3 regions of the Anabaena sp. AL93 genome follow, and region 1 is predicted to be linked to each of the others. Evidence: predicted binding sites of a transcription regulator. Region 1 holds the regulator's gene; each other region holds the start of a gene.

Region 1 (10,772 bases):
TAAACCTTTTGACTCCCAGACAATGTATGCTGTAGGACGTAAATCAAGGGCAGATGTCGCAGAAAATACGGTGATTCAGGAAGTAATCCGGGGTTATTTATGGGGCGATAGAGTCTTAAGAGAAGCACAGGTGATTGTAGCAACACAAAAATAGAGGAGTACCCGGTTAAGCGATCGCCTTTAGGGGATAGATTGTTGATGCGATCGCCTAACTCCCCTGCCACCCTGCCTCTCTTCTCCCCCTGCTTGCCTTCACCCGTCATTTTCGGGTTGACAGACTACTAGTACAAAACGGCGTAAATAAACCAACCATTCTAAATCCTCCAAAAGCCTATGCTGTCTTCATTTTGACTTTTGACTTTTGACTTTTGACTTCCGCCTTGCGGTACTAGATTCCTGCACCATCAAAGAATTCTTGAATCTGTTTATCTCTGATATTACAAAAATTGTGTTCTTTTGGTAATTCATCTTCTGGAAGGAATTTACCAACTAAAACCGGAGTTTTTGCGGGAGTTTGCAAAGCTTGAATTTGTTCTTCTAATGCTTCAATGCGGTCAACTAAGGTGCGAATTACTTGGGCTTCTGAATCTGGTAAATTGCTGTGTTCTAATGGTGCAACCCGGACTCCAGAACGATAAATAATCCGTCCAGGGACACCGACAACGGTACAACTAGATGGTACGTCTCTCAATACCACTGAACCGGCACCAATGCGGACATTATCACCAATTTCAATATTTCCTAAAACCTTTGCACCTGCACCAACCACGACATTTTCCCCTAATGTGGGGTGACGTTTACCGCTTTCTTTACCTGTTCCCCCCAAGGTAACACCTTGATAAATCAGCGCGTAGTTGCCGATAATTGCTGTTTCCCCAATTACTACTCCCATTCCGTGATCAATAAATACGCCTTTACCAATTGTAGCCCCTGGATGAATTTCTACACCTGTTAAAAACCGGGCAATGTGAGAAATCAAGCGGGGGAAAAAGGGAAGACCAAGACGACGCAACCAGTGTGCAAAGCGGTGAAACACTAGGGCTTGCAAACCTGGATAACAAAACAAAACCTCCAACCAATTCCGGGCTGCGGGGTCACGTTCAAAGATGATGCGAAAATCGGCACGGAGTCTAGAGAACATTGAGATAGTACCCTTGATAGCACAACAAGCTACTCTCCCATATTATCGTGACTTGGTAATTAAGTAGGTTGGCGTTGAAAATTGTCGTTATGGCAAGGCAAAAGGCAAGAGGCAAGAGGCAAGAGTGAAGAGGGTTTGGGCGATTTTACGTTTCTTTATACAGTTTGGTTTTATTGTGTTCACCTACTTAGGGTTTGCTGAATAAGTTTTCTATTAGACTTCCCCGGTAAAGATTGTAGAGACGTTCCATGGAACGTCTCTACAAGGGTTTCAAACGACGCACATTTAATTTTCGGAGATGTCTATTGAAGGGAGGCGACAGCAGATCCCCCTAAATCCCCCTTGGAAAGGGGGACTTTGAGGAATTTAGCCCCCTTTTGTAAGGGGGGTTGGGGGGATCTCGATTAACTCTGATACTTTTCAAACATCCTCTCAAAAACCTTGCACCTATTTTGAGACACCATTAGCCAAAACCTGGCACTTTTTTGTGGTAAAAATCCGCGAAACCCTTTGTTATTAGATGGTTTTAGGTTTATATGGCTAACGCCACGCTACGCTATCAGCAAGCCCTAATTAGGGCTTGCTGATTGGTCATAAAATCCTTATTTTCATAAGAATTACGCAAAATATCGCTCAACCCAACCTATGTTTTCTTAACTGAACTGTATTGCTATTCATTCTGTCTATCCTTTAATCGGTGGATATCCTGATTCTGACATTTAATGCAGTTGCCAGAATACTCCGCCTTTAAGTGTTCCTGGTTCGCTGCTATAACTGCTAACTGTCAGGGATTTTAAATTATCAAAAAGTGGCTTACCTAACACTTCTGCAAGTTTAAGCAAAGGTAGTTGACGTTTGAGAATATCTTGACTATTTTCCCAGTCTAAATAAATATACCCTTGGTTGGGTTGGGGAATTGTCGCAATACTGTTTTGAAATTGGGGATTTTCTAGGAGAGATTTTTGCTTTTGACTCAAAACAGTTTTCAGGGTTTTTAAGTCGGAACTGAAAATTTCATAATTATCTAAGGTTGTATGCACTCCTTTAACTTTCGTGTCAACATTAATAGATGTGTTATTTTTACTTGTGGCTGTAATTTTTGTCCAAGCTGATATTTTTTGTTGATCTAAAGTTAGGGAACTAACATTAAAGCCACTTCTACTGGCAATATTATTTAAATGTGTGATTCCTGCTGCTAACCCTGGGGTTTTTTCGCTGACAAATAACCAATTAAGGGTTGTATTTTCCGAATTGGGTAATAAAGCTAAAGCGTATTCTCCCGTTACCCAATTGAAAATATCTGCGCTAAAGTTTAAATTCCAATGGTCTTGGATTGTTGCTAGGGGCTGTAGTAATCGAGCCGTACCATCTTTACTAGAACCGTAAATGCTTGCTGTCAGTTGCTTCCACAGTTTTGCTACATCGCTATTATCTAATTTACTCAAATTTGTGCCGGCGATCGCTAAAGCTGTTGATTCTGGAATATACTGTAATGCTCCCACAGGTTGAGATAGTGGTAAATATGAAGGTAAAATCTGGGAATTTGTGAAAAATGTACTTTCTGTGAGCAACCCTTGGGAGTTGAGAACGAAAGATAGAATTTGGCTATTATAAGTTGATTCTGCTAATTCTAACCCTTGCCATTTACCAACTTCCGGTAAATTTAAGAAAGTTATAGCTACAGCATTTTTAGAGATTTTTTGAGTAGCTTTTTGATATTCTAGAGAACTAATTAAGTTTAAATCTGGAGCTTGTAAATTATTAATTGCTTCCTTGATCACTTGAGGATGATTAGCCAGTAAAACAAAATTATTAACAACTGCACCAGCTAAATTATTTTGGATATTGGATATTGGATTTTGGATATTTACGCCTGATGAATATTCGGTATTATCATAAATAACCTTGACACCTTTGTAACGTTCAATTCCTAAATTAGTCCCACTAAAAGCCCGTTTAGAAAATAACAACTCCAAAAAATCACGGCTTTTCCCTGGTTTTGCAGTGGCAAGTGCCATTAAATACCCAGTCTGTAGTCCGTTCTCTGGATCACGGTCTATATCTATGGTAGTTACAGCTAGGGTAATTTCATCACCCAACCAGGGTTTAATATCATCTTGATAATCTATATTACTTTTTGCCAGTAGACGATTTTTGAGTTGAGAAAATTCTCCTTTTGGTGCTATTTTCTGTAACCCGTCGGGATTGATCAATAATGAAACCATTGCTGGTGAGGACTTGGAGACAAATATAGCCGCAGCGGGTTGAGAGTTGCGAACTACAAGACTAACTGGACTTTTTTCCGAAAACCAGGAGAATTTAGCTAAACAAACTAGTATAAGCGTAATTATGCCAGCTATAAGGAAACCAAGTTTAATATTTTTTGTTAAGTGTTGACTGTTCACATTCTTTATATTTTCTAGCTTTTCTGCAAACATGAATAGTATAGGATTTTTTAGAAAAACTGCATGACAAATACATCATTTGATCAACCCTTTTCCGAAATTACTGTTGAGGAACTAGCCAAACGGCTTGAAAATCATGAAGAACCCCTTCAGTTAATAGATGTGCGTGAACCCCAGGAAATTGCCATATCACGGCTAGATGGTTTTGTCAATCTTCCTTTAAGTGAATATGAGCAATGGAATCAACAAGTCCCTGTTCGCTTTGATGTCCACGCAGAAACTCTGGTTCTCTGTCATCATGGTATGCGTTCCGCTCAGATGTGCCAGTGGTTAGTTACTCAAGGATTCACAAATGTTAAAAATATTACGGGTGGCATTTCCGCTTATTCGATTTTAGTTGATCCTTCTGTGCCGCAATATTAGGGAACAGTAGGGGCGCAGGCCCTGCGCCCAGAATTCAGAAGGAATCAACAAGATATTTCATCATCGTATCCCTTCTCCGTAGGGGCGCAGGGCCTGCGCCCAGAATTCAGAAGGAATCAACAAGATATTTCCACCCCTACCCTCTACTGGCGCGGTCAAAATTTTGATCAATAGAAAATAATATTTTGTGACTAAAACCACAACTTAGGTTGATAGACTATGAGATAATACTGAAACAGAGAGAAATTCATCTTCTTTTTGGATTTCAGCTATGTAGTAATAACAAATGCAGCAAATAAATGCTGAAAGTAAATTTTGTGTTCAATTAATACAATATAAGTATATAATTTGCTATCTTACTTTAATTAATAATTAATTCTTTTTTCCATTTTTGCGGTAAAAACCACATTTTTTTCCAATTTTGATTAAGATTTGCCTTCAGTAAAAAAATCACTTATGCAAGTTCATCTGACTAATCGGCAACAGAATATACTTTATGCAACTGTACGTCATTATATTACCACAGCAGAGCCTGTTGGCTCTAAAGCTTTAATTGAAGGATTTGATTTAGGTGTTAGCTCGGCTACGATTCGCAGTGTGATGGGTGTTTTGGAAAAATCAGGGTTACTTTATCAACCACATACTTCTGCGGGTAGAATTCCTTCTGATTCTGGTTATCGTATTTACGTTGATCAATTAATTAAACCATCAGAAACTTTAGCAAAAGAGGTAGAAACCGTATTACAAAAACATCTGCATTGGGAAGATTGCAGTTTGGAGGCCTTATTACAAGGCGCTGCCCAAATTTTAGCAACATTGAGCGGCTGTATTACTTTAATTACTATGCCGCAACCCACAACCGCAAAGTTACGACATTTGCAACTGGTGCAAATTGAATCAGAGCGAATTATGTTAATTGTGGTGACAGATAGTTATGAAACCCATTCTAAGGTGATGGATTTATTTTTACATAATCCAGAAAGTAAACCAGAAGCGGAGGTAATTGATCATCAATTGCAGATTGTCTCTAACTTTTTGAATACTCATTTAAGAGGACAGAGTTTATTAGAAATAGGCTATCTTGATTGGAGTAAATTGGATCAGGAGTTTAGAGTTTATGGTGAATTATTAAAAAGTTCTTTGGTAGAATTGACTCATCGCGCTCTAGCACCAACAACTACACAAATTATGGTGCGGGGGATTGGAGAGGTTTTACGACAACCTGAGTTTTCTCAGGTACAGCAGGTACAGACAATTATGCAATTATTGGAAGAGGAACAAGACCAACTTTGGCATTTAATTTGTGAAGAAGCAGAAATGCACGATATGAATAAGTCTAAGGTAACAGTGCGAATTGGCACAGAAAATCCTCTTGAACCTATTCGGACTTGTACTTTGATTTCTGCTATTTATCGGCGGGGTTCTGTGCCAGTAGGAAGTGTGGGAGTTTTGGGTCCAACTAGGTTAGACTATGAGAGTGCGATCGCTGTAGTTGCAGCAGCAGCAGATTATCTCTCGGAAGCTTTTAGTTAATTTCCATAAATTCATGTTGAGAAAAATCACTTTTGGTCTATTATGGCTAGGATTTGTTTCCTATGCCTTTTTCTTTGCTCCTCCCGAACAACCTGATACTTTTGAGTTAATCAAAAATCTCTCTACAGGCAATTGGCAAGGCATTAATCCTCTGATTATATCTTTATTTAATATCATGGGGATTTGGCCTTTTATATATAGTGCAGTCGTCTTTTTTGATGGTAGAGGTCAAAAAATCCCAGCTTGGCCTTTCGCTAGTGGTGCTTTTGCATTAGGTGCTTTTGCACTTTTACCCTATTTGGCTTTAAGACAACCCAATCAAAAGTTTATTGGTGAAAAAAATTTATTTCTGAAAATCCTAGATTCTCGCATTTTAGGAATTTTATTAACTATAGGAACGGCGGTTTTATTCGCATCTGGTTTACAAGGCGATTGGGGTGATTTTGTCCAACAGTGGCAAAGTAGCCGATTTATTCATGTGATGAGTTTAGATTTTGTGATGTTGAGTCTATTGTTTCCCACATTACTAGGAGATGATATGGCGCGACGAGGTGGGAAAGATAATCAATTATTTTGGTTATTTGTAATGCCTTTATTTGGAGCTTTGATTTATTTGTGTGTCCGTCCACCTGTAGAGATAGAAAATAAAATAGGAGTTGAGAAGCCTATAATCATCTAACTCCTAAACAATAAAATCAAAAAGGTGAGTATCCAGTTGTGAACATTTTATAACCCGATGTAATACAAATTAAGGAGAGAAAAAATTGCCATAAACTGGTAGGACTAAGAATTGCACGACTACTAATAAATACCGCCATAATACCCACAGAAATAGCAATCCATCCCAGATTTTTCATACTTTCTGAGAAAAAAACTAGCATCAATACACCTAATGTTAGTGCTAACACTGAAATATCAGCGGCAATTCCTCGCCACCAGTAAGGATAGACATTGGTTGTAAAAAATATATTTTTCCCAACTAAGTAAATACCTAAAATCAGCAAACCAAAGCCGGCAATTCTCATTAAAAAGCGCATAATTACCCTGATTACACTCAAAACGGTTAGGACATGGACTTTTGTAAAATCACGAAAACCCTAGATTTGTAGGGGTAAAGCAAGAGCTTCATTGGTGTCAACTTAAGCTACAGGTGGCTTATTTGTTGGCTTCCACACCCACCCTGAAATGATAGCGTAGCGTGGCGTTAGCCATATTTCAGGGCTAATACTGCTCGGTCAAGCTTGAAAATTCATTATATGGTAGGTTGAGTTGTTCGCGTCAGCGTTGCGGAGCAATGGAACGAAACCCAACATTATCAAGGATTTTGTTGGGTTTCGCTATCACTCAACCCAACCTTGTATCTTAGAGGTATGTTAGAGGAAGTGGTAGCGACCCAATTAGGTTCTAAAACTAGGGATGACAAAAAAATATTTCCATCTGACAAACAATTAATAAATAACCATCCTGTACATCCTCAAATCCTGGACATCCTGATTCAGACAAAAAATATTTCCATCTAACAAACAATTGATAAATAACCATCCTGTACATCCTCAAATCCTGGACATCCTGATTCAGACAAAAAATATTTCCATCTAACAAACAATTGATAAATAACCATCCTGTACATCCTCAAATCCTGGACATCCTGATTCAGACAAAAAATATTTCCATCTGACAATTACCTATATATTGTCTGTCTACATAATCTGTTGTCTTTCCTTTCTTTTTGCCCCCTGTTTCATCTATTACTAAAATAAATGACTCTCCTGCCAGTCCCTTTAATAATAAATCAAGTCTATATCTATTAATTTATGTCTTTTTGTTCGCTCAACTCTTTGATATTCTAAATCTTTAAAGTGATCTGCAATTGTGATTTTTGGTGGTAACTTCATTTCCAGATTTTGTCTCTTTATTTTCTTTGAGGATACCACTTCAACCTATTTTATTGATTCTTATAGAAACAAATTTACCATGAAATTTTCTCTGTATTTAAATATTAACTTGATATTAAACTATTAATACTGCCCTTTTTCTCTATTTACATAAGTTACATTTTGTCAAAAAAAATTAGATGCGTTTCCCCTGGGGTAACAGGGAACAGAAAAAACTCATGTTTAAAAAATTTGTTAATACCTGTTCTATTTGATAGGATGCTCCTTTCTTTATCCGAGTGATAAAATCAATTTTATGGTCAATTAATTACTGCCAAAATGCAAAATGATAAAAGCCTCTATCCAGCATTAGTAAGGTATTCTCTTTCACTACCTTCAGTAAATCTTGCTCCCAATGAGTATCTGCTTGTTTAGGATTTGTCCAAAACCAAATTTCTATAGTCTACTGGCGATTCCTACGGAGCGCTTCGCTATCGCCTCATTTTCTAGTTGGGGGCGATTCTTCTTCAGGCGATCGCTAATGATGCCCCAGCCTTGTCAAACTCAGGCACTCATAAAAAGTTTTGATAACATTCCTTATGACGCATGGCAACAACAGCACCCATATAAAGAATGGCACGAACGTGGGCGCGACCACCATTAATCATTCGTTTACCTTTATGCTGACCACTATCATGATTAATTGGTGCAACACCAACTAAACGAGAGATTTGCTTGGCAGTTAATTGACCTAATTCTGGTAAGTCAGAAACTAGAGTGGCATCGGTTTTGGCTAACTTACCTGTAGCTTTAGCAAAGTCTCTTCCCTGACGAGGATTGATTAATGCTACTGGTAAAAGAGCCGCTTGCAATTGAATTATTAATTCTGTTTCTAGTCCTCCTGTTGCTTCCAGTACGATTAGGTTTAAATCGTCAGATTGAAGTTGCTTAACTAGATTAGCTATTTCTGTTTCAGTATTAGCAAATTGAAAGGTTGGGTTGTGGAACGTAAACGTATCCCTGCGGGACACTGCGTGAACGCGGAGCAATAGCATGAAACCCAAGATTATCAAGGATTTTGTTGGGTTTTGCGATTCCTACGGAGCGCTTTGCTATCGCTCAAACCAGCCTACATTTCCTTGACCGACAAGTATTGGATTGGGTCGCAGTAGATATTCAAGATACTTTAAAAAAAGCTCATGATAATTACTGCGTTGAATAAATACAGATTTTTACTTTGTACTGAATTTTCTATGAATCCATCTATGATAAAATTATTTAATAATTGACAACTAACAACTGATAATTAATCAAATGAATGATTTTTGGAATACGATTTTAGACTTTGCGGAAACTACTACTACTAGAGTAGGAAAACAATTAATGCAGGATTTTGGCAAAGTTCAAGCTTCACAAAAATCTGATGGTAGCTTAGTCACAAAATCTGATAAATGGGCAGATCAAGAAATTCGAGATGCGATTGTTTCTACCTTTTCCGGTTACGGCATTTTGAGCGAAGAAAGTGATAGTGAAGAGCTGCTGCAAGCAGGTCAAACTTTTCCGAATACAGAATGGTGTTGGGTTATTGATCCTTTGGATGGTACAACAAATTTTACCAGAGGAATTCCGATTTGGTCTATTTCCTTGGGCTTACTTTATCGTGGAACTCCCATTTTTGGTTATGTTTACGTACCACCATTAAATCAAGTCTTTCATGGATTTTGGGCGGGTTCATCGGGCTTAACAACGCCAACGGGAGCATTTTTAAATAATCATCCCATTCATACCAGTAAAGATGCTCCTAGCAAAAACCACTTTTTTAACCTTTGTTCTCGCAGTACCGACATTATTCAACCAGGTTTTCCCTGTAAAATTCGGATGTTAGGAGTTGCTAGTTATAATTTTCTTTCAGTCGCCACTGGTGCGGTTTTGGGAGGAATTGAAGCCACACCAAAGGTATGGGATATTGCAGGTGCTTGGGTAATTGTGCAAGCTGCGGGTGGGACGTGGGTATCGCTCAATTCTGAGTCTTTTCCATTATCGCCGGGAATAGATTATAGCGATCGCTCTTTTCCTACGATGGTTGTGAGTAATTCCGATATAGTTCCGATATTTACACCATTTCTAGAAAATGTAAAATTTTAATAACTAATAATTAAAACCGAATAATTATACTCCGCAGGGGAATAAATTGAGCCTTTGCGTAAAGGGGATATATGGATGTAAAAACGCAAGTTATTACCTTCTCAAGTATAACAACTGACAACTGACAAAATTATGAAAGGACTTTGGTTAGAAAATAATCAACTAGAATTACGCACCAATATTCCTATCCCTGAACCACCACCAGGAGAGGCTTTGGTGCGGGTTTTGCGAGCAGGAATTTGTAATACTGACTTAGAATTAATTAAAGGTTATTACCCCTATACTGGCATTATCGGTCATGAATTTGTTGGTATTGTCGAACAAGCTCCCAAACAGTTAATTAATCAAAGAGTCGTTGGTGAAATTAACGCCGCTTGTGGTAATTGTCGTTTTTGTCGTCGCGGACAACCAACACATTGTGAAAATCGCACGGTTTTAGGAATTGTTAACCGTAATGGTGCATTTGCAGAATATCTATCTCTACCTATTGAGAATTTGCATCTTGTCCCCGAAAATGTATCTACAGCAGCAGCAACTTTTACTGAACCCATAGCCGCAGCATTGGAAATTCAACAACAAATACAAATATCTAAGGATGACCGAGTATTAGTGGTTGGAGATGGTAAGCTAGGACAACTAATAGCCCAAACTTTAGCCTTAACTGGTTGTGAATTATTGGTAGTCGGAAGACACGAAGACAAATTAATAAATTTAGCAGGAAAAGGAATTAAAACAGGTTTAGCTGATAGTGTCACCGATAGATATTTTGATATCTCCGTTGATTGTACCGGAAATCCTGAAGGCTTTAATATTGCTCGTCGGGCTTTACGTCCTCGTGGGACATTAATCTTAAAAAGCACTTATGCGGGAAATCTTAGTTTAGATGCTTCCTCGTTAGTAGTAGATGAAATTACCCTGATTGGTTCTCGTTGTGGTCCCTTTGTTCCGGCGTTAGAATTGTTGGCGACGGGAAAGGTAGATGTCCAATATTTAATTGATAGTTCTTATCCTCTTTCTCAAGGTTTAGAAGCTTTTGAAAAAGCCAAAACTAAGGGGGTTTTAAAAGTGTTACTGGAAATGAGTTCTTAATCAGGGTTAATAGAATTAAGATATCAACAGAGGGTGTTTGAAAAGTCATATTGCTGTATAAAATGTTTTACCCCTCCCTAACCCTCCCCTTGCAAATTATCGTGTACACACAAGTTAAATTACCCTCCTTAATCGGGAGGTGGGGGAGAGTAGGGGAGTGGG
Region 2 (10,772 bases), on a different contig from region 1:
AGGAATTTGCTCAATATTTTACGGCGAAACCATGTATGTTCTCTAACCCATGGCCATATTGTGCAGACACTTTTCAAGATAGTGAAAAAAATTGGTGGTGTCGGGTTTACCTAAATCATCTTAGTAAAGTAGGAATAAACAACACCGAAAGTGCTTTCTCAATGACAAATTTAGGTCTAACACTCTATAGAAATCTACTGTCTTCTCCTCCGTTTCGTTATGCTTTAGTTGGTGTAGAAGTTGATGAATTTAGAACCTATAGTGAACTGATTGAAGATTTGCCTAATTTATCTATTCCAGGATTAGTTTTAGCCAAAACAATTGAGCAGGAAGTAGAAACATTACCAATTTTCCAAGCATTTGGTTCTAGTTATGTTTGGCAACCTTATCAGGGAGAAGTTTACAATCCATTAATGGTATCCCCGGACTTAAAAAGTAAACTTGATGAAATTTTATCTATAAGTTGAATTAAAACTCAATATTCTCTCCGTGCCTCTGCGCCTCTGCGTGAGACAAAAAAACAGCCGCCCCCTTACGGAAGCGGCCATTATTCAAACTAGGAAAACTACTAAAAGATTTTAGTAATCGTAATCTCCACCCATACCAGCGCCAGCAGCAGGAGCGCCATCTTTAGGTTCGGGCTTGTCAACAATGATACATTCAGTTGTCAACACCATACCAGCGATAGAAGCAGCGTTTTGCAAAGCAGAACGAGTTACCTTAGCGGGGTCAACAATACCAGCTTCCAACATATCAACGAATTCGTTGGTAGAAGCATTGAAACCAATGTTGAAATCCTTCTCTTTCACTCTTTCCGCAATTACGGCACCGTTTTGACCAGCGTTTTCTGCAATTCTCTTCAGAGGAGCAGGTAAAGCACGAACGACGATTAAAGCACCTGTCAACTCTTCATCTTTGAGGTGGCTGTGCGCCCAAACTTCCAATTGAGGAGCGAGGTGAGCCAAGGTTGTACCACCACCGGGAACAATACCTTCTTCTACAGCAGCCTTGGTAGCGTTGATAGCATCTTCCAAGCGCAGCTTCTTGTCCTTCATTTCGGTTTCGGTAGCTGCACCAACTTTAACTACAGCGACACCACCGGACAATTTAGCCAAACGTTCTTGCAGTTTTTCTTTGTCGTAGGAAGATTCGGTTTCATCCATCTGACGACGGATTTGTTCGCAACGAGCCTTCACAGCAGCTTCATTACCTTCAGCAACAATTGTGGTGCTGTCTTTGGTAATGGTGATGCGACGAGCTTTACCTAAGCTTTCTAGTTTGGTTGTATCTAGTTTCAATCCAGCGTCTTCGGTGACAAGTTGACCACCAGTTAAGACAGCGATATCTTCTAGCATAGCTTTACGGCGATCGCCAAAACCAGGAGCTTTCACAGCAGCCACGTTAAGGACACCGCGTAAACGGTTAACTACCAAAGTCGCCAAAGCTTCTTTTTCAATGTCTTCAGCAATAATTACCAAAGGACGACCGGAACGAGCTACTTGTTCGAGTACAGGAACTAAATCTTGTACCAAAGCAATTTTCTTGTCAGTTAACAAGATATAAGGCTCATCAAAAACGGTTTCCATCCGTTCTGCATCGGTAGCGAAGTAAGGGGAAATATAACCCTTATCAAAGCGCATACCTTCGGTGATTTCCAATTCGGTGGTCATAGACTTCCCTTCTTCTAGGGAAATTACGCCTTCTTTACCCACCTTGTCCATAGCTTGAGCAATCATGCTACCGACTTCTTCGTCGTTACCAGCAGAAATTGCCGCAACTTGAGCGATCGCCTTAGAATCTTCTACAGGGCGAGCGTGTTCAGCAATTTTTTCGACTAAAAACGCAGATGCTTTATCAATACCGCGCTTCAATAAAATTGCATTAGCACCAGCCGCAACGTTCCGCAAGCCTTCTTTAACGATAGCGTGAGCCAAAACGGTAGCTGTGGTTGTACCATCACCAGCAGCGTCATTGGTTTTAGAAGCAGCTTGACGAATTAGAGCTACACCAGTATTTTCGATGTGGTCTTCTAATTCAATTTCTTTAGCGATGGTGACACCATCATTCACGATTTGTGGTGCGCCGAATTTCTTCTCTAGAACCACGTTACGACCCTTTGGACCAAGGGTAACAGCTACAGCTTCAGCGAGAATATCAATACCACGCTCTAGAGCGCGACGGGCGTTTTCGTTGTAAATAATGCGCTTTGCCATAATAAGTCTAAATCCCGGTGGTAAATTAATTAAATTTTGCGAAGAATTGGTGAATGGTGAGCAGGTAATTAGGAAAACTCCTTACCCATCACCCAGTCCCAATTAGTTAACGATCGCTAAAATGTCTTTTTCAGAAAGGAGTACATATTCATCTGTACCCAGCTTGATATCAGTGCCAGCGTACTTGGAGTACAACACTTTATCGCCAACATTAATATCCATTGTTTGACGAGTACCGTCGTCATTGCGCTTGCCAGGACCAACAGCGGCGATTTCGCCTACTTGGGGTTTTTCCTGGGCATTATCGGGCAAATACAAACCGCCTGCGGTTTTTTCTTGGGGGGCGCTCACTTTGATGAAAACGCGATCGCCCAGGGGCTTAACGGTGGAAACGCTTAGAGATACAGCTGCCATACAAAATTTCTTGCTAAATTAGCACTCTCGACTCATGAGTGCTAATCTAGCTTTATCTATGACCCAATAGCAATCATGGCTTGTGTACGGGTTTCCGAACTAAGATTAGGGTGGCGATACTTAAGTGCAAATATCCAATTATTTTAGTTGTCAGGGTTTGTTGCGTAAGTAATGAATATTTTGATATGGACAACTTTATTTGCAAACTTGGGAAATTGTTATAGAACTGTAATCAGGGATCTACTCAATGAGTAACATCACAATGATCCACAAACAGTTTTTTCATCCCTAAAACTACTAGGGAACAGGGAACAGGGAACAGGGAACAGGGAACAGGGAACAGGGAACAGGGAACAGGGAACAGGGAACAGGGAACAGGGAACATTACCAATTACCAATTACCCATTACCCAAAACAGATAAATGCTCAATTCTGTTATAAATCGGCTAGTCTAGAACTTGGTAATGTTGTTAACAAGGACTGGGAGAGCGATCAACCCATCAGTTAACACATAGTTATTCCATAGGCATCTTCACAGCCCAAGTCAAAAACTTGCGTGTTTGTTGTTCTAGAACGATAATAGTAGTTTACCTAGATGGGGTCTGGTATCGCCAATTAAATCCAGAAGTCATTAGAGTAGGTCATCCAAGACCAGTAGATTGGCAACGAGTATGGTGAAGAAATCTATATTTTTAACCCATACTTGTCCAAAAGATTCCCCGGTTGATTTTGAACCTCTAAATAGAGGCTTCACATCCGAAGGATAAGTAAAGCAGCAGTATACCAATGAAAGCGCGGGCGAGTTTTGAGCTAGGGTCATCTTGAAAAATACTGACTTGTGATTATTCACAATGACAATAATTTTATCAGGGTTTTCAGCCTGCAACTTTCAAATGGATCTATAATAGCGCATTATAAAGACTACTGCTATACGTATCCTTACTAGACTTTTTCCATTCACTTGCAAGTCTGTTGAAAGTAACTAACACTTTTAAGACTTCGGGGAGTTAAAGTAAGTTAAGTGGGAAAAAAGACAACATCCGAAGTCATCCAACATACGGGATAACTATATCAATACCTTAATGGATCGAAGCGCAAGAAGTGCCACTGTTATGAAAGAACCCAGCATGAAAGACCACAAACGACTTCTACTTATTGATGATGACCCTAACCTCATCTTGCTGGTGAAGGATTACTTAGAGTTTCGGGGCTACGAAGTCATCACGGCTGCAAATGGCAGAGAAGCTCTGGATCTTCTACAAACCGAAGTTCCAGATATGATCATCTGTGACGTGATGATGCCGGAAATGGACGGATACACTTTTGTCGAAGAAGTCCGCAAGACTGAACGAACTAGTTGGATTCCCGTTCTTTTCCTCTCAGCTAAAGGTCAAAGTGCAGACCGAGTTAAGGGGTTAAATAAAGGTGCTGACGTATATATGATCAAGCCCTTTGAACCTGAAGAACTCGTAGCACAAGTAGAATCCTCACTCAAGCAAACTGTGCGTTGGAAAGAACATCAAACCAAGGGTGGGGACAGCGGTTCTCGCATCCAAGTTCCTTTCGATGTCCAGTTAACCCCAACGGAACTGAAAGTAGTCCAGTTTGTCGCTAGGGGTTTAGCAAACCGCGAAATCGCTGAAGAATTAAATGTCAGTCAGCGAACTGTTGAAAGCCATGTGTCCAATATGTTGGGCAAAACCAATCTCCACAACCGTACTGAATTAGCACGTTGGGCGATTGAAAATCAAATGGCTTAAACAATTTTAGATTTTGGATTTTGGATTTTGGATGATTTATCTAAGGTCTAAAGTCCAAAATTTCTGATTTTGGATTGGGGAAAATTACGCTGGAGGCGGAAAATCTACATCTTCATAAAGTTGCCTCATTGTTCCTGCAAAGTTAATGCTGTGTAATTGAAATGAAGTTTCTTGTCCCACATAAAACTGTAATACCCAAAATCCATCTTCATTGCGGCGGAAACATTCAACTCTCGGTTTTTTCGTATTAATTAAAATATATTCTTGTAAAGTTTCTATAGTTTGATAATCAGCGAATTTGTCACCTCGATCAAATCTTTCGGTAGAATCAGATAAAACTTCGATTATTAAACAAGGAAATCTTTTATATCCTAGTGTTTCTTGATCACGGTTATCGCAAGTTACCATAATATCAGGATAAAAAAATCTATTTAAAGATTCAATTCTGGCTTTCATATCAGAAATATATACTCGACAACCAGAACCACGCACATGATTACGCAGTAGTGCAAACAAGTTTCCAGCAATGGTAACATGAGCATCTAATGCGCCAGCCATTGCGTAAATATATCCATCAATATATTCATGCTTGACGGGGCTGTTTTCTTCTAATTCTAAATATTCTTCTGGAGTGATGTAGATTTGGGGAGAAGCAACCATATTTAAAACCTCACAAATTAAGATGTAGGCTTAACACTTGCTATAGCAGTTATTGGTTGGATGAAATACAATCGAGGGCGCAGTCCCTGCGCCCCTACAGGGTTTTCGATTTACTGACTGTATCTCATTCGAGTGCATACCGCCATATTGATACTAAGTTAGGCATCTACAATAAATTATAGAACTAAAAAATTAGTTTAATCAAATCAAGTTGCAAAATTAAATTGAAAGTGGTTTTACCAAAAAACTAATAGTTCTCGTTGCTGCCATAAAATTAGCATTCCACTGAACAGAACAAAGGAGATAACCAGTCGCCGGAATTGTTTTTCAGTGATTTTTTGGAGAACTAAATGTCCTAACCAGTTACCAGGTATAGCAGCTAAACCCAGGACAATTCCATAACCAATATATGGCAGTTTGAACGCGCCAAGAAAACCATAGACAAAGATTTTAACGATGTGAACAATCACTCGATTTGTTGCCTGAGTTGCTAGTAATTCTTCTTTTTGTAAGCCATAGTTAATATAAAGAGGAGCTAATACAGGCCCCATACTCCCTATCAAACCTGATAAAAAAGCATAAACAAAACCTGCTGGAAGAAAATACCAAGCTTTGACTGTGAAAGATTTTTCTTCATTTTTAAAAAAGTAACTAGCAGCCGAAAAAATCAGAAATATAGCAACTAAAATACTTAACCAATCTAATTTAAGTTTTGTCAGTGTAAAAGCTCCCAAAATTCCGCCAAAAATTGCTCCGGGTAACTCCCATTTAACAACATCCCAATTAATTTTTTGCCAATACACAAATACTCTTTCACTGTTTCCAAATAGCCCACTAATAGTAATTACGGGAGCAATAGCTACAGCCCCTAGAAATATACCTACAATGGGCATAAGGATTAATGCACTTCCACCACCTGCTAGTAAACTGACAAACCATCCTACAATTCCAGCTAATGCTAACCAAAATATTGTCATAAATATTGAATAATATGTTAAACCGAATAAATCAGGCGCTTGATTTTTACTCTACCCTATAAATGATTGATAACTCTCAGACAATACAGGGTTGGCATGGTCAACTTAACTTAGTTTACGGTCATCGCCGAGATTCCACTCAGTTAATTTATAACCACCATCAAGCCCCATTAAAGGTACAACGCCCCTTTTACCCGGAAGGACAAGGAATTTGCCATAGTGTGATTTTACACACTGCTGGGGGCATTGTGGGGGGCGATCGCCTATCCTCTCATATTCACCTCCAACCCTATACAAACGCCTTGATTACTACAGCCGCTGCTGGTAAAATATATCGCAGTAATGGCTTACAAGCAAGACAAACCGTAAATATCCAAGTTGATGCTCATGCTTGTTTAGAATATTTGCCCCAAGAAACAATTTTATTTAATGGAGCAATTTACCGCCAAGATTTGCGGGTAGAATTAGCTCCAGGTGCGAGTTATTTAGGCTGGGAAATTACGAGATTTGGTAGAAGTGCTAGGGGCGAAAAGTTTTTAGAGGGAGAGATGCGATCGCACACGGAAATCTGGCAAAATGATATTCCCTTATGGATTGATAGACAAATCGTTCCCGGTAACGAAAAAGTATTTCACAGTCCTCATGGTTTAAGAGAACATCCCGTTGTTGGTAGTTTTATTTGTGTTGGTTTTCCTCTATCTCCAGAAATCATCAACCAAGCACGTTCTTTAATTATTCAAAACTCTGATGCTGGGGTAACTCGCTTACAACATGGATTTTTGTGCCGATATCGTGGTAATTCTACATCTGAAGTCAGGAGTTGGTTTACAAATATTTGGCAAATGTTACGAGTATCTTGTCTAAATCGTGGTAATTGTATTCCTAGAGTCTGGCAAATTTAAACGAACCACAGAGACGCAGAGAACGCAGAGGAGAGAACAATGCAGCTTACACCCCAAGAAAAAGATAAATTATTAATTTTTACTGCTGCTTTAGTAGCGGAGAGAAGGAAAAATAGAGGTTTAAAATTGAATTATCCTGAAGCAGTCGCTTTTATTTCTGCTGCTATTTTGGAAGGTGCAAGAGATGGTCAAACTGTGGCAGATTTAATGAGTTATGGCACGACTTTATTAACTCGTGATGATGTCATGGAAGGTGTACCAGAAATGATTCATGATGTTCAAGTAGAAGCCACATTTCCTGATGGTACAAAGTTGGTAACTGTACATAATCCGATTCGTTAGAAAAGATTAAAATAGGAGAAGGTACAAATCTAGGAAAAACAATATGAGATTAAAATCAGTTAATATTCAAGGTTATCGTCCTTTTAGAAATTTTGAAGCACAGTTACAACCACTAGAAATTATTGTTGGTGCTAATGGTGCTGGTAAATCAAGTTTGTTTGAATTTCTCAAATTTTTGCGAGATAGTCTTTATCAAGATATCCCTCCAGAAATTATTTCTGGTTCTATTGGTCAGCAGATTTTTCATATTCCAGGACTAGCTAAGTTCCAATGGGACATTGAAATTGATACAGGTCTTCCAACTGGTATTAGATATCTAGGAGAACTTATGGGTCCGGTTGGTCGAACTCAAGTTTCCTACGAAAGAGTAGAATCATCTCAACCTTTTAGTGATAGATACAGTAGTCCATACATATATATGGATATTCAAGGTAATAAAGGTGTAATTAGAGAACCTGGAGAAACAGGATTTACAACATTAACATCAGATAAATTAACACAGGATATTGCTTTAAAGCGTTCTAATCAACTAACGCTAAATGCAATGACAAATCCATCACTGGAAGCATTATATAACTTACGTGAATATATTCGTGATTGGAGATTTTATAGTTCCTTCAATATAGCAAGTCAGAAAATTCGTCAATCAGTTCCCATTGAACAAGAACCGATTTTACATGAAAATGCAGGTAATTTAAGTTCAGTTCTTTTTTCCTTAATGACTGAACATCGTCCAGCATTTGATGAATTACAACAACATTTACGTTCTGTAATTCCTGGTTTTAAAGGTTTAACAGTAAAAGCACGTGGTGGACCAGGAGAAGTGATCGCTTTTTGGCGAGAATCAGGTGTTGATGATGAGTTAAGTCTTGCTGATTTATCAGATGGAATTTTGCGTTTGATTTGCTGGATTTGTTTATGTGTACACCCAAATCCACCATCTTTAATATGTATTGATGAACCGGATCAAGGTGTTCATCCTCGGACATTACCTGTTTTGGCTGCTTTATTTGAAAAAGCCTCTGAACGCACTCAAATTTTATTAGCAACGCATTCGTCTTATTTTCTCACACAATTTGCTATTTCGCAAATTGCCGTACTCAGAAAAGAAAAAGGGGAAGCAAAATTTATTAAACCTGGAAATTCTCCGGTATTAATTGATATGCTTGATGATTTTGGTGCAGATGAATTAGAACAATTACACCGTAGCGATGAATTAGAGAGACTTCCATGAGAGTTGAAATTTATGTAGAGGGGACATCTGATAAATATGCAATGGAGGCACTATTAGCACCTTTAATTGACCAGAAATTACAGCAAGGTATTAGTATCAAATTTTTTGCAGTTAAGGGAAATGATAATGATAAAGGAGGAGATGCTAAGAAAGATTTATTAACAAAGACACCAACTAAAGCAGTCAATATTATCTGCAATCAGCCAGATTCAATTGTGGTAATTATGCCAGACCTATATCCCAAAAATAAAGGCTTTGAACATGAAACAATTGAAGAACTAGAAAATGGGATTTCAAATACGTTCAATCAGGTATTAGAGTCTAAAGGAATTAATGATAATCGCTTAAAAGAGCGTTTTCGAGTTTTTTGCTTTAAACATGATTTAGAATCCTTAATTTTAGCTGCTGAATCCCAATTAATAACTGTACTGGGCGTGAACTCTCTTTCTGTAACATGGACAAAACCAGTTGAGGAACAAAATCACAATATTCCCCCGAAAGATATTGTAGAAAAAATTTTTCGAGAATGTGGTAAAAAATATAAAGGTTCTGTGGATGCACGCAGAATATTAGAAAGTGCAAGATATCAAGATATAGCCGAACTATGCCCTCAAGCTTTCAGACCGTTTGTAGAGTTTTTAGAAAACCTTTAAAGTAGGAAAAAATTATGATCCCTGGAGAAATTATTACCCCCATAGGTGAAATAGAACTGAATGCAGGTCGTCCAACTACCAAAATAATAGTGGCAAATACAGGAGACAGACCAATTCAAATAGGATCACACTTTCACTTTTACGAAGTCAATAACGCGTTAAACTTCCATAGAGAAAAAACACGAGGAATGCGATTAGATATTCCCGCCGGCACAGCCGTCAGATTTGAACCAGGAGACGAAAAAGAAGTTACTCTAGTTCCTCTCGTTGGTACAGGCCAAATTTACGGCTTCAACAACAAAATTGACGGAAACCTCTAAAATTCTCTCTTTCCCTCTGCGTCTAAAGCGTGATAAAAAAAGGATAAAAATATGCCCTACAAAATGAACCGCCAAGCCTACGCCGATACCTTCGGACCAACAGTAGGAGACAGAATTAGATTAGCCGACACAGAACTATTTATAGAAGTAGAAAGAGACTTTACAACCTACGGTGACGAAGTGAAATTTGGTGGGGGAAAAGTCATTAGAGATGGGATGGGACAATCCCCAATTTCTAATCATGATGGTGCAGTAGATTTAGTTATTACTAATGCTTTAATTCTCGATTGGTGGGGAATTGTCAAAGCAGATATTGGCATTAAAGACGGCAAAATTTATAAAATTGGTAAAGCCGGCAATCCCTATATTCAAGACAATATAGATATTATTATTGGACCGGGAACAGAAGCTTTAGCCGGTGAAGGAATGATTCTCACTGCGGGGGGAATAGATACCCACATCCATTTTATCTGTCCCCAACAAATTGAAGTCGCTATTGCTTCCGGTATTACTACCATGATTGGTGGTGGGACAGGCCCAGCTACGGGAACAAATGCCACAACTTGTACCCCTGGACCCTGGAATATGTACCGAATGTTGCAAGCTGCTGACGCTTTCCCTGTTAACTTAGGATTTCTGGGCAAAGGTAACACCAGTCAACCCCAAGGACTGATAGAACAAATCGAAGCCGGGGCAATGGGATTGAAACTCCATGAAGATTGGGGAACAAATCCAGCCACAATTGATACTTGTTTAACCGTTGCTGATGAATATGATGTGCAAGTAGCAATTCATACTGATACTCTAAACGAAGCCGGCTTTGTGGAAGATACAATTGCCGCTTTTAAGCATCGTGCTATTCACACCTACCATACAGAAGGGGCTGGAGGAGGACACGCACCAGATATTATTAAGGTTTGTGGACAAAGTAACGTTTTGCCATCTTCTACTAATCCTACCCGTCCTTACACTGTCAATACTCTAGATGAACATTTAGATATGTTGATGGTATGTCATCACTTAGATGCAGCTATTCCTGAAGATGTATCTTTTGCTGAATCCCGTATCCGTCGAGAAACGATCGCTGCGGAAGACATTCTTCACGATTTAGGCGCGTTTAGTATGATTGCTTCCGACTCCCAAGCAATGGGGCGTGTCGGTGAGGTAATCATTCGGACTTGGCAAACGGCACATAAAATGAAGGTGCAAAGGGGAAGCCTTGCTGGTGATAGTCATGCCGATAATTTACGAGCCAAACGTTATGTTGCTAAATATACAATTAATCCGGCAATCACTC
Region 3 (9,430 bases), on a different contig from region 1:
GTTGACGGATACCCAGGGAAAGCAAGATTATGACTCAGGCGATTACAAACCTCAACCAAGCGAACACTTCTATCCTCAAGGCTTTGAAGTGTAAAGAGTGTGGAGCAGAATACGAACTCAAAGCTACTCATGTCTGTGAGTTGTGTTTTGGACCGTTGGAAGTCAAATATGATTACAATGTTCTCAAGAGCTTAGTTAGTCGAGAAACTATTGAAGCTGGTCCTAATTCGATTTGGCGCTACCGTCACTTTTTGCCCGTTGCTACAGATAATTTTATAGATGTAGGCACAGGGATGACTCCATTGGTGCGTTCCCACCGTCTCGCCCGTCGCCTGGGTCTAAATAAACTTTATATTAAAAATGATGCCGTCAATATGCCCACCCTGAGCTTTAAGGATCGGGTGGTGTCCGTTGCCCTCAGTAGAGCAAGAGAATTAGGTTTTACGACTGTTTCTTGTGCTAGTACAGGTAATTTAGCCAATTCTACCGCGGCGATCGCAGCTCATGCCGGTTTAGATTGTTGTGTATTTATTCCTTCTGACTTAGAAGCTGGTAAAGTTATCGGTAGCTTGATTTATAGTCCAACTCTAATGGCTGTGAAAGGCAACTATGATCAAGTTAATCGTCTTTGTTCGGAGGTCGCCAATACCCACGGTTGGGGTTTTGTGAATATTAACCTGCGTCCCTACTATTCCGAAGGTTCTAAGACATTAGGTTTTGAAGTTGCAGAACAACTAGGTTGGCAATTACCAGATCATATAGTTGCTCCTTTGGCTTCTGGTTCTCTGTTTACCAAAATTTATAAAGGTTTCCAAGAATTTGTCAAAGTTGGTTTAGTAGAAGCGAAAGATGTCCGTTTCAGTGGCGCTCAAGCGGAAGGTTGTTCCCCAATTGCGAAAGCTTTTAAAGAAGGTAGAGACTTCATTCAACCAGTTAAACCGAATACAATTGCTAAATCAATTGCTATTGGCAACCCGGCTGATGGGGTATATGCTGTAGAAATAGCTCAAAAAACCAACGGTAATATTGAATCAGTTAATGATGCGGAAATTATCGAAGGTATCAAACTCTTAGCAGAAACCGAAGGCATTTTTACGGAAACCGCAGGGGGTACAACCGTTGCAGTTCTGAAAAAACTAGTAGAAGCTGGCAAAATTGATCCAGATGAAACTACAGTAGTTTATATTACTGGCAATGGTTTGAAAACCCAGGAAGCAATTCAAGGTTATATTGGCGAACCTTTAACTATTGATGCTAAACTAGATAGTTTTGAACGGGCTTTAGAAAGATCCCGCACACTTGACCGTTTAGAATGGCAAGAAGTTACAGTCTAATCCTTTCACTACCAATTAATTGTAGGGGTAAAGCAAGAGCTTCATTGGTGTCAACTTAACGTAAAACCTGTAGCCCGCCTGGGAATGATAGCGTAGCGTGGCGTTAGCCATATTCCCAGTCTAATAGCAGAAGTTGTCTTTTGATGACTAAATAACCCGGAAATTTTTGAGTAAACTTTAGTTTACTTTCGCTATTAGCCCGGAAATTCATTTCTGGGTGGGTGTGGAAGCCAACAAATAAGACATCTGTAGCTTAAGTTGACACCATTAAGCTTTTGCTTTACCCCTACCAAGCAAATCACTCACTAACAATTAACGTTTAAACAATGGCTGTAAAAGTTTTAATTCCCACTGCTTTGCAAAAATTTACAAACGAACAAGCTACTTTAGAATGTACTGCTAGTAATATTTCTGCATTATTAAATTCCTTAGAAGTAAGCTGTCCTGGAATCAAAGCACGTTTGTGTGATGATGAAGGCAATCTCAGACGGTTTTTGAATTTCTATGTCAATAGTGAAGATATCCGCTTTTTAGAAGGGGCAGAAACAGTCCTCAAAGATGGAGATGAAGTGAGTATTGTTCCCGCTGTTGCAGGTGGTTGAAATATCGCTGGAGGGTATGGGATTTTAAAAGTCCCAAATTACCCATTACCCATTTTATCCAACATACTTCGTGAAAAGTTACTATTTAAACGATTTTATCCCAATGATAGGCCAAGCTGCACAGAATCATGAAACTTATTAATTCATCCGTCTTTATCTGCGCTAATCTGCGTTAATCTGCGGTTAATTACTCTTAAAATCTTATTTTATATCTAAATAGCTGTAGCTATGCTCTGGTATGTCAAAATAAAAATAACTGACTACCCAAAATGAGCAATGGCAGAAGAAACTAATCAAAATCAAGCGGGAGATGTAGCTTCTAATCCTGCTGCAACCGCCCCAGAAAAGCCCCCAGCAGAGACTAAAGCTGCCAAAAAGGAAAAGCCCCCAGCGTTGGAAGATAAGCCTTTTGAAGAGTTTATGCAGCAACATTACCTACCAGCGTTACAAGAGGCAATTACTAAAGAAGGTGTGCCAGATGTGAAGCTGGCTTTTGCCAAGCAGAAGTATTCTATTATTGGTTTTAATTCAGCAGAAGAATGTTGGCAAGTTATCGGTTCTTGGCAAGGGGGACAGCGCCAGTTTAACGTATATTTCCCTGAAGCCAATATTCAAGGTAAAAAGGGATTTTCCTGTAATGAAGGTAAAAAACCAAGTACCTTGGAATCGTTTTTAATTGATGAGCGTAAAATTACCCTAGATTTATTGGTATCTCGGTTAGTGTATCGCTTAAATGGACAAAAGTGGCTAGGTAGAAATTAGCTTAAAAAAACCCACCCTTACTAAGTTTAGGGGTGGGTTATTCGGTTATTTATATATGGATTTGGGAAAGTGGCAAATTAGAACATACCCATGCCGCCCATGCCACCCATACCACCCATGCCACCCATACCGCCCATACCGCCCATACCGCCCATACCGCCCATACCACCCATGCCACCATCAGGGGACCCAGCGGATTGTTTTTCAGGCTTTTCAGCAATAATGGCTTCGGTGGTTAGTACCATACTGGCAATAGAAGAAGCATTTTGTAAAGCGGAACGAACCACTTTTGCGGGATCAATAATACCAGCAGCAATTAAGTCTTCAAATTCGCCTGTAGCTGCGTTATAACCGATATTCAAATCAGTTTCCCGAACTCTGGCAACAATGACAGAACCTTCTGCCCCAGCGTTCTCTGAGATTTGCCGCAGGGGAGCTTCTAAAGCTTTTTTAACAATATCAGCACCAATTCTTTCTTCGGGGGTGAGGCTGTTTTTAATTGCTTCTATCTTGGTAGATAGATAAATTAAGGTTGCACCACCACCAGGAACAATACCTTCTTCTACTGCGGCTTTGGTAGCGTTGAGTGCGTCTTCAATCCGCAAGGTTTTGTCCTTGAGTTCGGTTTCTGTAGCGGCACCGACTTTAATCACGGCAATCCCACCGGCTAACTTAGCAATGCGTTCTTGCAGTTTTTCGGTATCATAGTCGGAATCAGTTGCGGCTAACTGTTTACGAATTTGCTCAATCCGAATTTGGATTTCTGGTTTAGCAGCATTACCAGCCACAATGGTGGTATTTTCCTTGTCAATGTGGATTTTCTCCGCAGTTCCCAACATTTCCAAAGTGGCAGTATCTAAGCTTAAGCCAATGTCTTCAGAAATCATTTGTCCATCGGTGAGAATGGCAATGTCTTCTAACATAGCTTTGCGACGTTCGCCAAAACCAGGAGCTTTAATCGCAGCGATCGCTAATACACCACGCGCTTTATTCACAACCAAAGTTGCTAAAGCATCACCATCTACATCTTCGGCAATAATCAATAAAGGTTGACCGGAACGGGCAACTTTTTCCAAAATGGGGACTAAATCTTGAATGCTGCTGATTTTTTTATCAGTAATCAGGATGCGGGCGTTTTCAAACTCTACTGTCATCCGTTCGTTGTTGGTGATGAAGTAGGGAGAAATATAACCTCTATCAACCTGCATTCCTTCTACCACTTCTAGTTCAGTAGTAAAGGATTTAGATTCTTCAACGGTAATAACACCGTCTTTGGTCACTTTCTCCATCGCCAGTGCTATCATTTGTCCAACTTCCGCATCATTACCAGCGGAAACTGTGGCAACTTGGGAAATGGCACTTCCTTCTACAGGTTTAGCGATATTGGCAATTTCCTTTACCAGCGCCTCAACGGTTTTATCAATACCCCGTTTTAAACTGATGGGATTTGTCCCCGCAGCTACATTCTTCAAACCTTCCTTAATCAAGGCTTGTGCTAGAACTGTGGCAGTGGTAGTCCCATCCCCAGCTATATCCTTAGTTTTTGATGCTACTTCCTGAATTAGTCTAGCGCCAGTATTTTCTAGAGGATCTTCTAGTTCAATTTCTTTAGCAACAGTGATACCATCGTTAACAATTTGGGGAATACCAAATTTTTTCTCTAATAGGACGTTACGACCTTTTGGACCTAAAGTGATTTTCACCGCATCTGCCAGGGCGTTAATACCCTTTTCTAAAGCACGCCGTGATTCTTCATTAAATGCAATAATCTTAGTCATGTTTTATTTTTCTATTGCTTCCATTAGACAATTTAGCACTCACTGACCAAGAGTGCTAATCCCTTTCCCCAATTTAGATTAACAATCAAAATCCCAAAATTGATTAATATTAACAGTTGATAAGTAGGTGAACACAATAAAACCAAACTGTGTAAAGAAATGTAAAATCGCCCAAACCCTCTTCACTCTTGCCTCTTGCCTTTTGCCTTTTGCCTTGCCATAACGACAATTTTCAACACCAACCTACTTACTTATGTTTGACCATAAAACTAATGATTATATTGGGAGCAGATGAACTTAGCAAACTCCCTTAAATCCCTTGGCATTGCTGACCCTAGCGGCTCCGGCTGGTTAGCTGTAGTATTTACGTTTCTATTAGCTTTAGTTGTCACCTGGCGTTTAATTCCCACAATTCGCAAATTTGCCTTAGAGGTAGGTTGGGCAGATCAACCCAACGCCCGACGATTGAATCAAGAACCTTTACCTAATGCGGGAGGTTTGGCAATCTACGCGGGTGTCATTGCGGCTTTGGTCTTAGCTAGTCTCTTGCGGCCAATTGAACTGCAAGGGGTTTTAGCTCAGGTCTTAACGATTCTCCTCGGTGGTTCAATTTTAGTTTTAGTGGGCTTTATCGATGACCAGTTTGGTTTACCTCCATCTGTGCGTTTATGGGCGCAGGTAACAACAGCACTTCTGTTGGTTGGTAATGGCATTAGCATCAAAGTTGCCTTTGGTACACCCATTGATTCCCTCTTGTCTATGGCGTTAACGGTGCTGTGGGTGGTGGGGATCACTAATGCTGTTAACCTCATGGATGGGATGGATGGTTTGGCTGGTGGCATCAGCTTTATCACTGCTATCAGTTTGTTAGGCGTGTCTGCCCAGTTTGATAATCGCGCTGCTGCTACTTTGGTTTTAGCGGCTTTGGGAGGGGCGGCACTGGGCTTTTTACGCCATAATTTTCACCCCTCACACATCATTATGGGTGATGCTGGTGCATACTTTTTTGGCTATGTGTTAGCAGCAACCAGCATTTTAGGCAAACTCCAATTAAATACAATCTATGCCCTAATCCCGACGGTTTTATTTCTGCTGTTGCCAGTTATCGACACTACTCAAGTGTTTGTTCGCCGGCTCATGGCAGGCAAAAACCCTCTGAGTACACCAGGTAAAGACCACATCCATCATCGCTTGTTGGCTTGGGGACTATCCCAACGCAATGCAGCTTTTATCTTATGGTCAATTACTTTAGGTTGTAATTTACTGGCTATGAAAGTCCAGGGTATGAGTTTATCTGTGATGCTGGCTACTGCTGTCGGTATTATTTTGCTGTTAGGCTTTACCCTTGGACAAAGAATAATCCGTGAATAGGGAGTTGGGGGAGTTAGGGAGAAAAATATTCTTTTGCAACTGACAACTAACAACTGACAACTGACCACTAACAACTGACAACTGACCACTGACCACTGACCACTGACAAATTACATCACCATACCGCCATCAACATTAAATACTTGTCCTGTGATATAAGCTGCGGCGGGATCTGCTGCTAAAAAGCGCACCATGCCAGCAATTTCTTCTGGTTTACCAAAACGCCCCAGGGGGATATATTGCAGGATACCATCGGCTTTGATATCGCTGGTCATGTCAGTGGTAATAAAACCAGGAGCAACGGCATTGACGGTAATGCCACGAGAAGAGAGTTCTTTAGCTACTGTTTTGGTAAAGCCAATTACTCCGGCTTTGGCTGCGCTGTAGTTGGCTTGTCCAGGGTTGCCCATTTGTCCCGCGACGGAAGCGATGTTAATAATCCGCCCGGAACGTTGTTTGAGCATAATTTTACTGATAGCCTTTGTACATAAAAATACTCCAGTTAAGTTAAGGTCTATGACTGCTTGCCATTCTGCTAATTTCATTCTTAATAGCAGGGTGTCACGGGTAATACCTGCATTGTTGACTAAGATATCCACGCGCTGGAATTTTTCTAAGGTGGTTTTAATGAGTGTATCTACTTGATTTTCTTGGGAAACATCTGCTTGGAGGGCGATCGCTTCTCCTCCTGCTGCTGTAATTTCTGCGACTACTTCCTCTGCTGCTGTGCTGGAACTAGCGTAGTTAACTACTACTTTTGCACCTTGAGATGCTAATTGGATAGCGATCGCTCTACCAATTCCCCGTGATGCACCTGTGACAATTGCAACCTGATCTTTTAATAAACTCATCTATTTTTCCTCAATTTTGTGGAGATACCGCGCTAATTATCTTATAATTTTAAGTTAGACGGAGGTGAAAAATTTATTGATGCAGTTAGTTAGTCAAGAATACATCGAAATTGCTGCTGATGTCCGAAGTGGAAAACCCCGAATTGCTGGTACTCGTATTGCGGTGGAGGATATAGCAGTTCTACATTTAAAACTAGGGTATTCTCTAGTAGAAATTGCTGGTAAATATGACTTGTCTCTGGCATCTGTTTATGCAGCAATGGCTTATTATTTTGATCATCGAGATGAAATTGATGCAAGGACTGTGCAAGAGGATGAATTGGTTGAGGTACTGAAACAAAATTATCCTTCACGTCTTCAAGAAAAACTCAAACAGTTGAGAAATGAGTGAAAAAATTCGCTTTCATTTAGATGAAAATGCTGATCCTGCGATCGCTCTTGGGTTGCGTCGTTATGGAATTGATGTGACAACAACTAATAATGTGGGATTACGCACTCAATCTGATGAAGTCCAATTAGGGTTTATTCAGAAAACGCAACGAGTGCTGTTTACCCAAGATACAGATTTTTTGATTATTGCGAGTCGCCAGCTTGATATTTACCTCTTTATTTGCAACCAAGCAAATACTTCCTCAACTGTGATGATTAAATTCACACCTTCTAAAACTGGTAATCTATCTGTTCCAGTTAACAAATCTGGTAAAGTATTAGGCTGATAAACTAAAATCGAACGCTCACTTGGATCAAGCAACCAACCAAGTTTAGTACCATGTTTAATACAATGTAAAATATTACCAGTTACCTTAGTCTGACTTTGGCTAGGTGAAAGGATTTCAATTACCCAAAGAGGTGCAAAATTAATCCCACTGCTAATAATATCACCGCTTTCATCTAATGGTATTTGATCAGTAGCAATCACCAGAACATCGGGAACTACAGAACGATTTCCACAGCTACAACGCATTTCTGGAAAAGCTTCATAGTCACTTGTTGCTGTGTCAATAACTGCTATTAATTTTTTTTGTAATAAACTGTGTTTACCGCCACCCATTGGTTTTTGAATTACTTCTGAATTAATATATTCCCAAGCTGGTGATTCATCAATAAAACCCAGCTTTAAAAATTCTTCTATGGGAATGATTTTTGCAACTGTTGTTGTCATTTATTTAACCCCATAATTTAATTTTAATTTTAATTTTATCACTACTCTCAATAAAAACATTCACAAGAACAAGATCCCCGACTTCTCTAAGAAGTCGGGGATCTGAATCTTAACTGTTATGATTAATAGATTCAGCTTTAGCAACTACAGGATTAGGAAGAGGTGGAGGTGTAGGGATTTTCGATTCTAGATGGGTTTTGCTATTAGTTTGATTCAAAAGAATCATAGACAATAAACCATCTGCTAAACCATTATTACTACCATTATTACCACCAACAATGATATCAGGAATAATGCGAACACTGCGATCGCCCACAATTTGCATTAGCTGCATCGCTGTGTAACCTTGCAAACCCAATGCTTGTACCCCTGTCCGATAGGTTTCTGCTTTCGCGTTACCTGTCGCCCGGATACCTTCAGCTTCCGCTATGGCTTTGAGTTTAGTGGCTTCAGCTTCACCTGTTGCTTGCTGAATTTGTGCGTTAGCTTGCAACTCGGCAATTGTGACACCTTGTTCCGATTTTACCAACTCTTGCTGAATATCTGCGATCGCTGTTTCCCGGACTAACATTTGTCGTTGGGTTTCTGCCATTTGCTGAACTTCGTAAGTTTTGCGTTGTTCCTCAGCAATTTTCCGGTCTGTCAGCGTGTGCATTAATTCATTCGGTGGCGTAATCAAACCAATCAACGAATCCACTGCTTGCACATCATAAGCACGTAAGGCAGATTTAACGTATTCAGAGGCTTCAACTTGACGCTCACTTCTGGCAATCAAGAAATCCAGGATAGTATATTCTTGAGCCGAGTTGCGGAAATAATTCCCCACAATGGGACGCAAAACCTGATCAATGACATTTTGCATCGAACCCAAGCGGGAAATCACTTTCGGAGCATCTGACGCACCAATGTGAATAATTTGGAATATCTCCAAATCAAAGCTAAAACCATCAAATGACAGAAGTTTCAGCGCCGTTAAATTCGTATCATACCCATGCTGACCGCTAATTCTATCAGTAAAGTTTAAGACAATGTTTGTTGTCGGCACTAGCTCAACTTTCATCACTTTAGTATTGAGCGGGTGCTTCCCAGGATATAAAGGCTCAACCCAAACACCCTTATGTCCTTGATTGACCAAATTTCCGTGAGTGAAAGATGCCCCGCTCACATCTTCCTGTTCTTCACCAACAAAAGAAATCACCACACCCACATAGCCGATAGGGATTTGAGTCATCGGTACTTGTTCAATACTTACCAACCAAGGATTGAGATTCCACGAACCCGATAATAACACCTGTTCTTGTAAACCCCGTTGTCCTCCAGCGTCAATAAATTTTTGACCATTTTGAAAATTATTATGTCCGGTAATAGCACGCCCAGCAATTTCACCTGCGGCAATTGGTGAACCATCCAAAGTAGTCACAATACCAACTTTTTCCGCTGCTATTTCATAGATTTGTAACTGTTCTGGACGCATACCCTCTTTACTGGCATTTGCTGCTGTAATCACTTTAAACAGCGCTGTATTGATGCGGTAAGTACCTGCGGTGATAAAAGCAATTTGCCGTCCTTT

Evidence for each region. Region 1 encodes HrcA, which represses chaperone genes, less so after heat shock. Its sites were predicted from a motif close to TTAGCACTCNNGANTCNNGAGTGCTAA; they were not measured.
Region 2: groES (co-chaperone GroES) is a predicted target of HrcA. The motif match lies at 2,646-2,672, and genes of this name have one in related genera.
Region 3: groL (chaperonin GroEL) is a predicted target of HrcA. The motif match lies at 4,509-4,535, and genes of this name have one in related genera.

Annotation. Positions count from the first base shown of each region.
Region 1 is NZ_LJOU01000039.1:6,886-17,657, forward strand. It holds gene AN486_RS11925 (nucleotide exchange factor GrpE) at 1-154, shown strand, start outside; gene cysE (serine O-acetyltransferase) at 389-1,141, opposite strand; gene AN486_RS11935 (DUF3352 domain-containing protein) at 1,861-3,579, opposite strand; gene AN486_RS11940 (rhodanese-like domain-containing protein) at 3,610-3,969, shown strand; gene hrcA (heat-inducible transcriptional repressor HrcA) at 4,426-5,502, shown strand; gene AN486_RS11950 (hypothetical protein) at 5,516-6,181, shown strand; gene AN486_RS11955 (hypothetical protein) at 6,198-6,539, opposite strand; partial or broken gene AN486_RS11960 (ISAs1 family transposase) at 7,219-7,397, opposite strand; partial or broken gene AN486_RS11965 (transposase) at 7,949-8,359, opposite strand; gene AN486_RS11970 (inositol monophosphatase family protein) at 8,691-9,521, shown strand; gene AN486_RS11975 (alcohol dehydrogenase catalytic domain-containing protein) at 9,654-10,610, shown strand.
Region 2 is NZ_LJOU01000078.1:14,185-24,956, forward strand. It holds gene AN486_RS19070 (hypothetical protein) at 1-467, shown strand, start outside; gene groL (chaperonin GroEL) at 579-2,213, opposite strand; gene groES (co-chaperone GroES) at 2,316-2,627, opposite strand; gene AN486_RS19085 (response regulator transcription factor) at 3,710-4,387, shown strand; gene AN486_RS19090 (Uma2 family endonuclease) at 4,472-5,047, opposite strand; gene AN486_RS19095 (sulfite exporter TauE/SafE family protein) at 5,284-6,024, opposite strand; gene AN486_RS19100 (urease accessory protein UreD) at 6,087-6,926, shown strand; gene ureA (urease subunit gamma) at 6,966-7,268, shown strand; gene AN486_RS19110 (AAA family ATPase) at 7,312-8,502, shown strand; gene AN486_RS19115 (DUF4276 family protein) at 8,499-9,155, shown strand; gene AN486_RS19120 (urease subunit beta) at 9,170-9,475, shown strand; gene ureC (urease subunit alpha) at 9,527-10,772, shown strand, end outside.
Region 3 is NZ_LJOU01000138.1:1,323-10,752, reverse strand. It holds gene thrC (threonine synthase) at 30-1,334, shown strand; gene AN486_RS24575 (MoaD/ThiS family protein) at 1,661-1,936, shown strand; gene AN486_RS24570 (DUF2996 domain-containing protein) at 2,213-2,698, shown strand; gene groL (chaperonin GroEL) at 2,776-4,476, opposite strand; gene AN486_RS24560 (MraY family glycosyltransferase) at 4,768-5,847, shown strand; gene fabG (3-oxoacyl-[acyl-carrier-protein] reductase) at 5,958-6,698, opposite strand; gene AN486_RS24550 (DUF433 domain-containing protein) at 6,763-7,089, shown strand; gene AN486_RS24545 (DUF5615 family PIN-like protein) at 7,082-7,414, shown strand; gene AN486_RS24540 (Uma2 family endonuclease) at 7,297-7,860, opposite strand; gene AN486_RS24535 (SPFH domain-containing protein) at 7,970-9,430, opposite strand, start outside.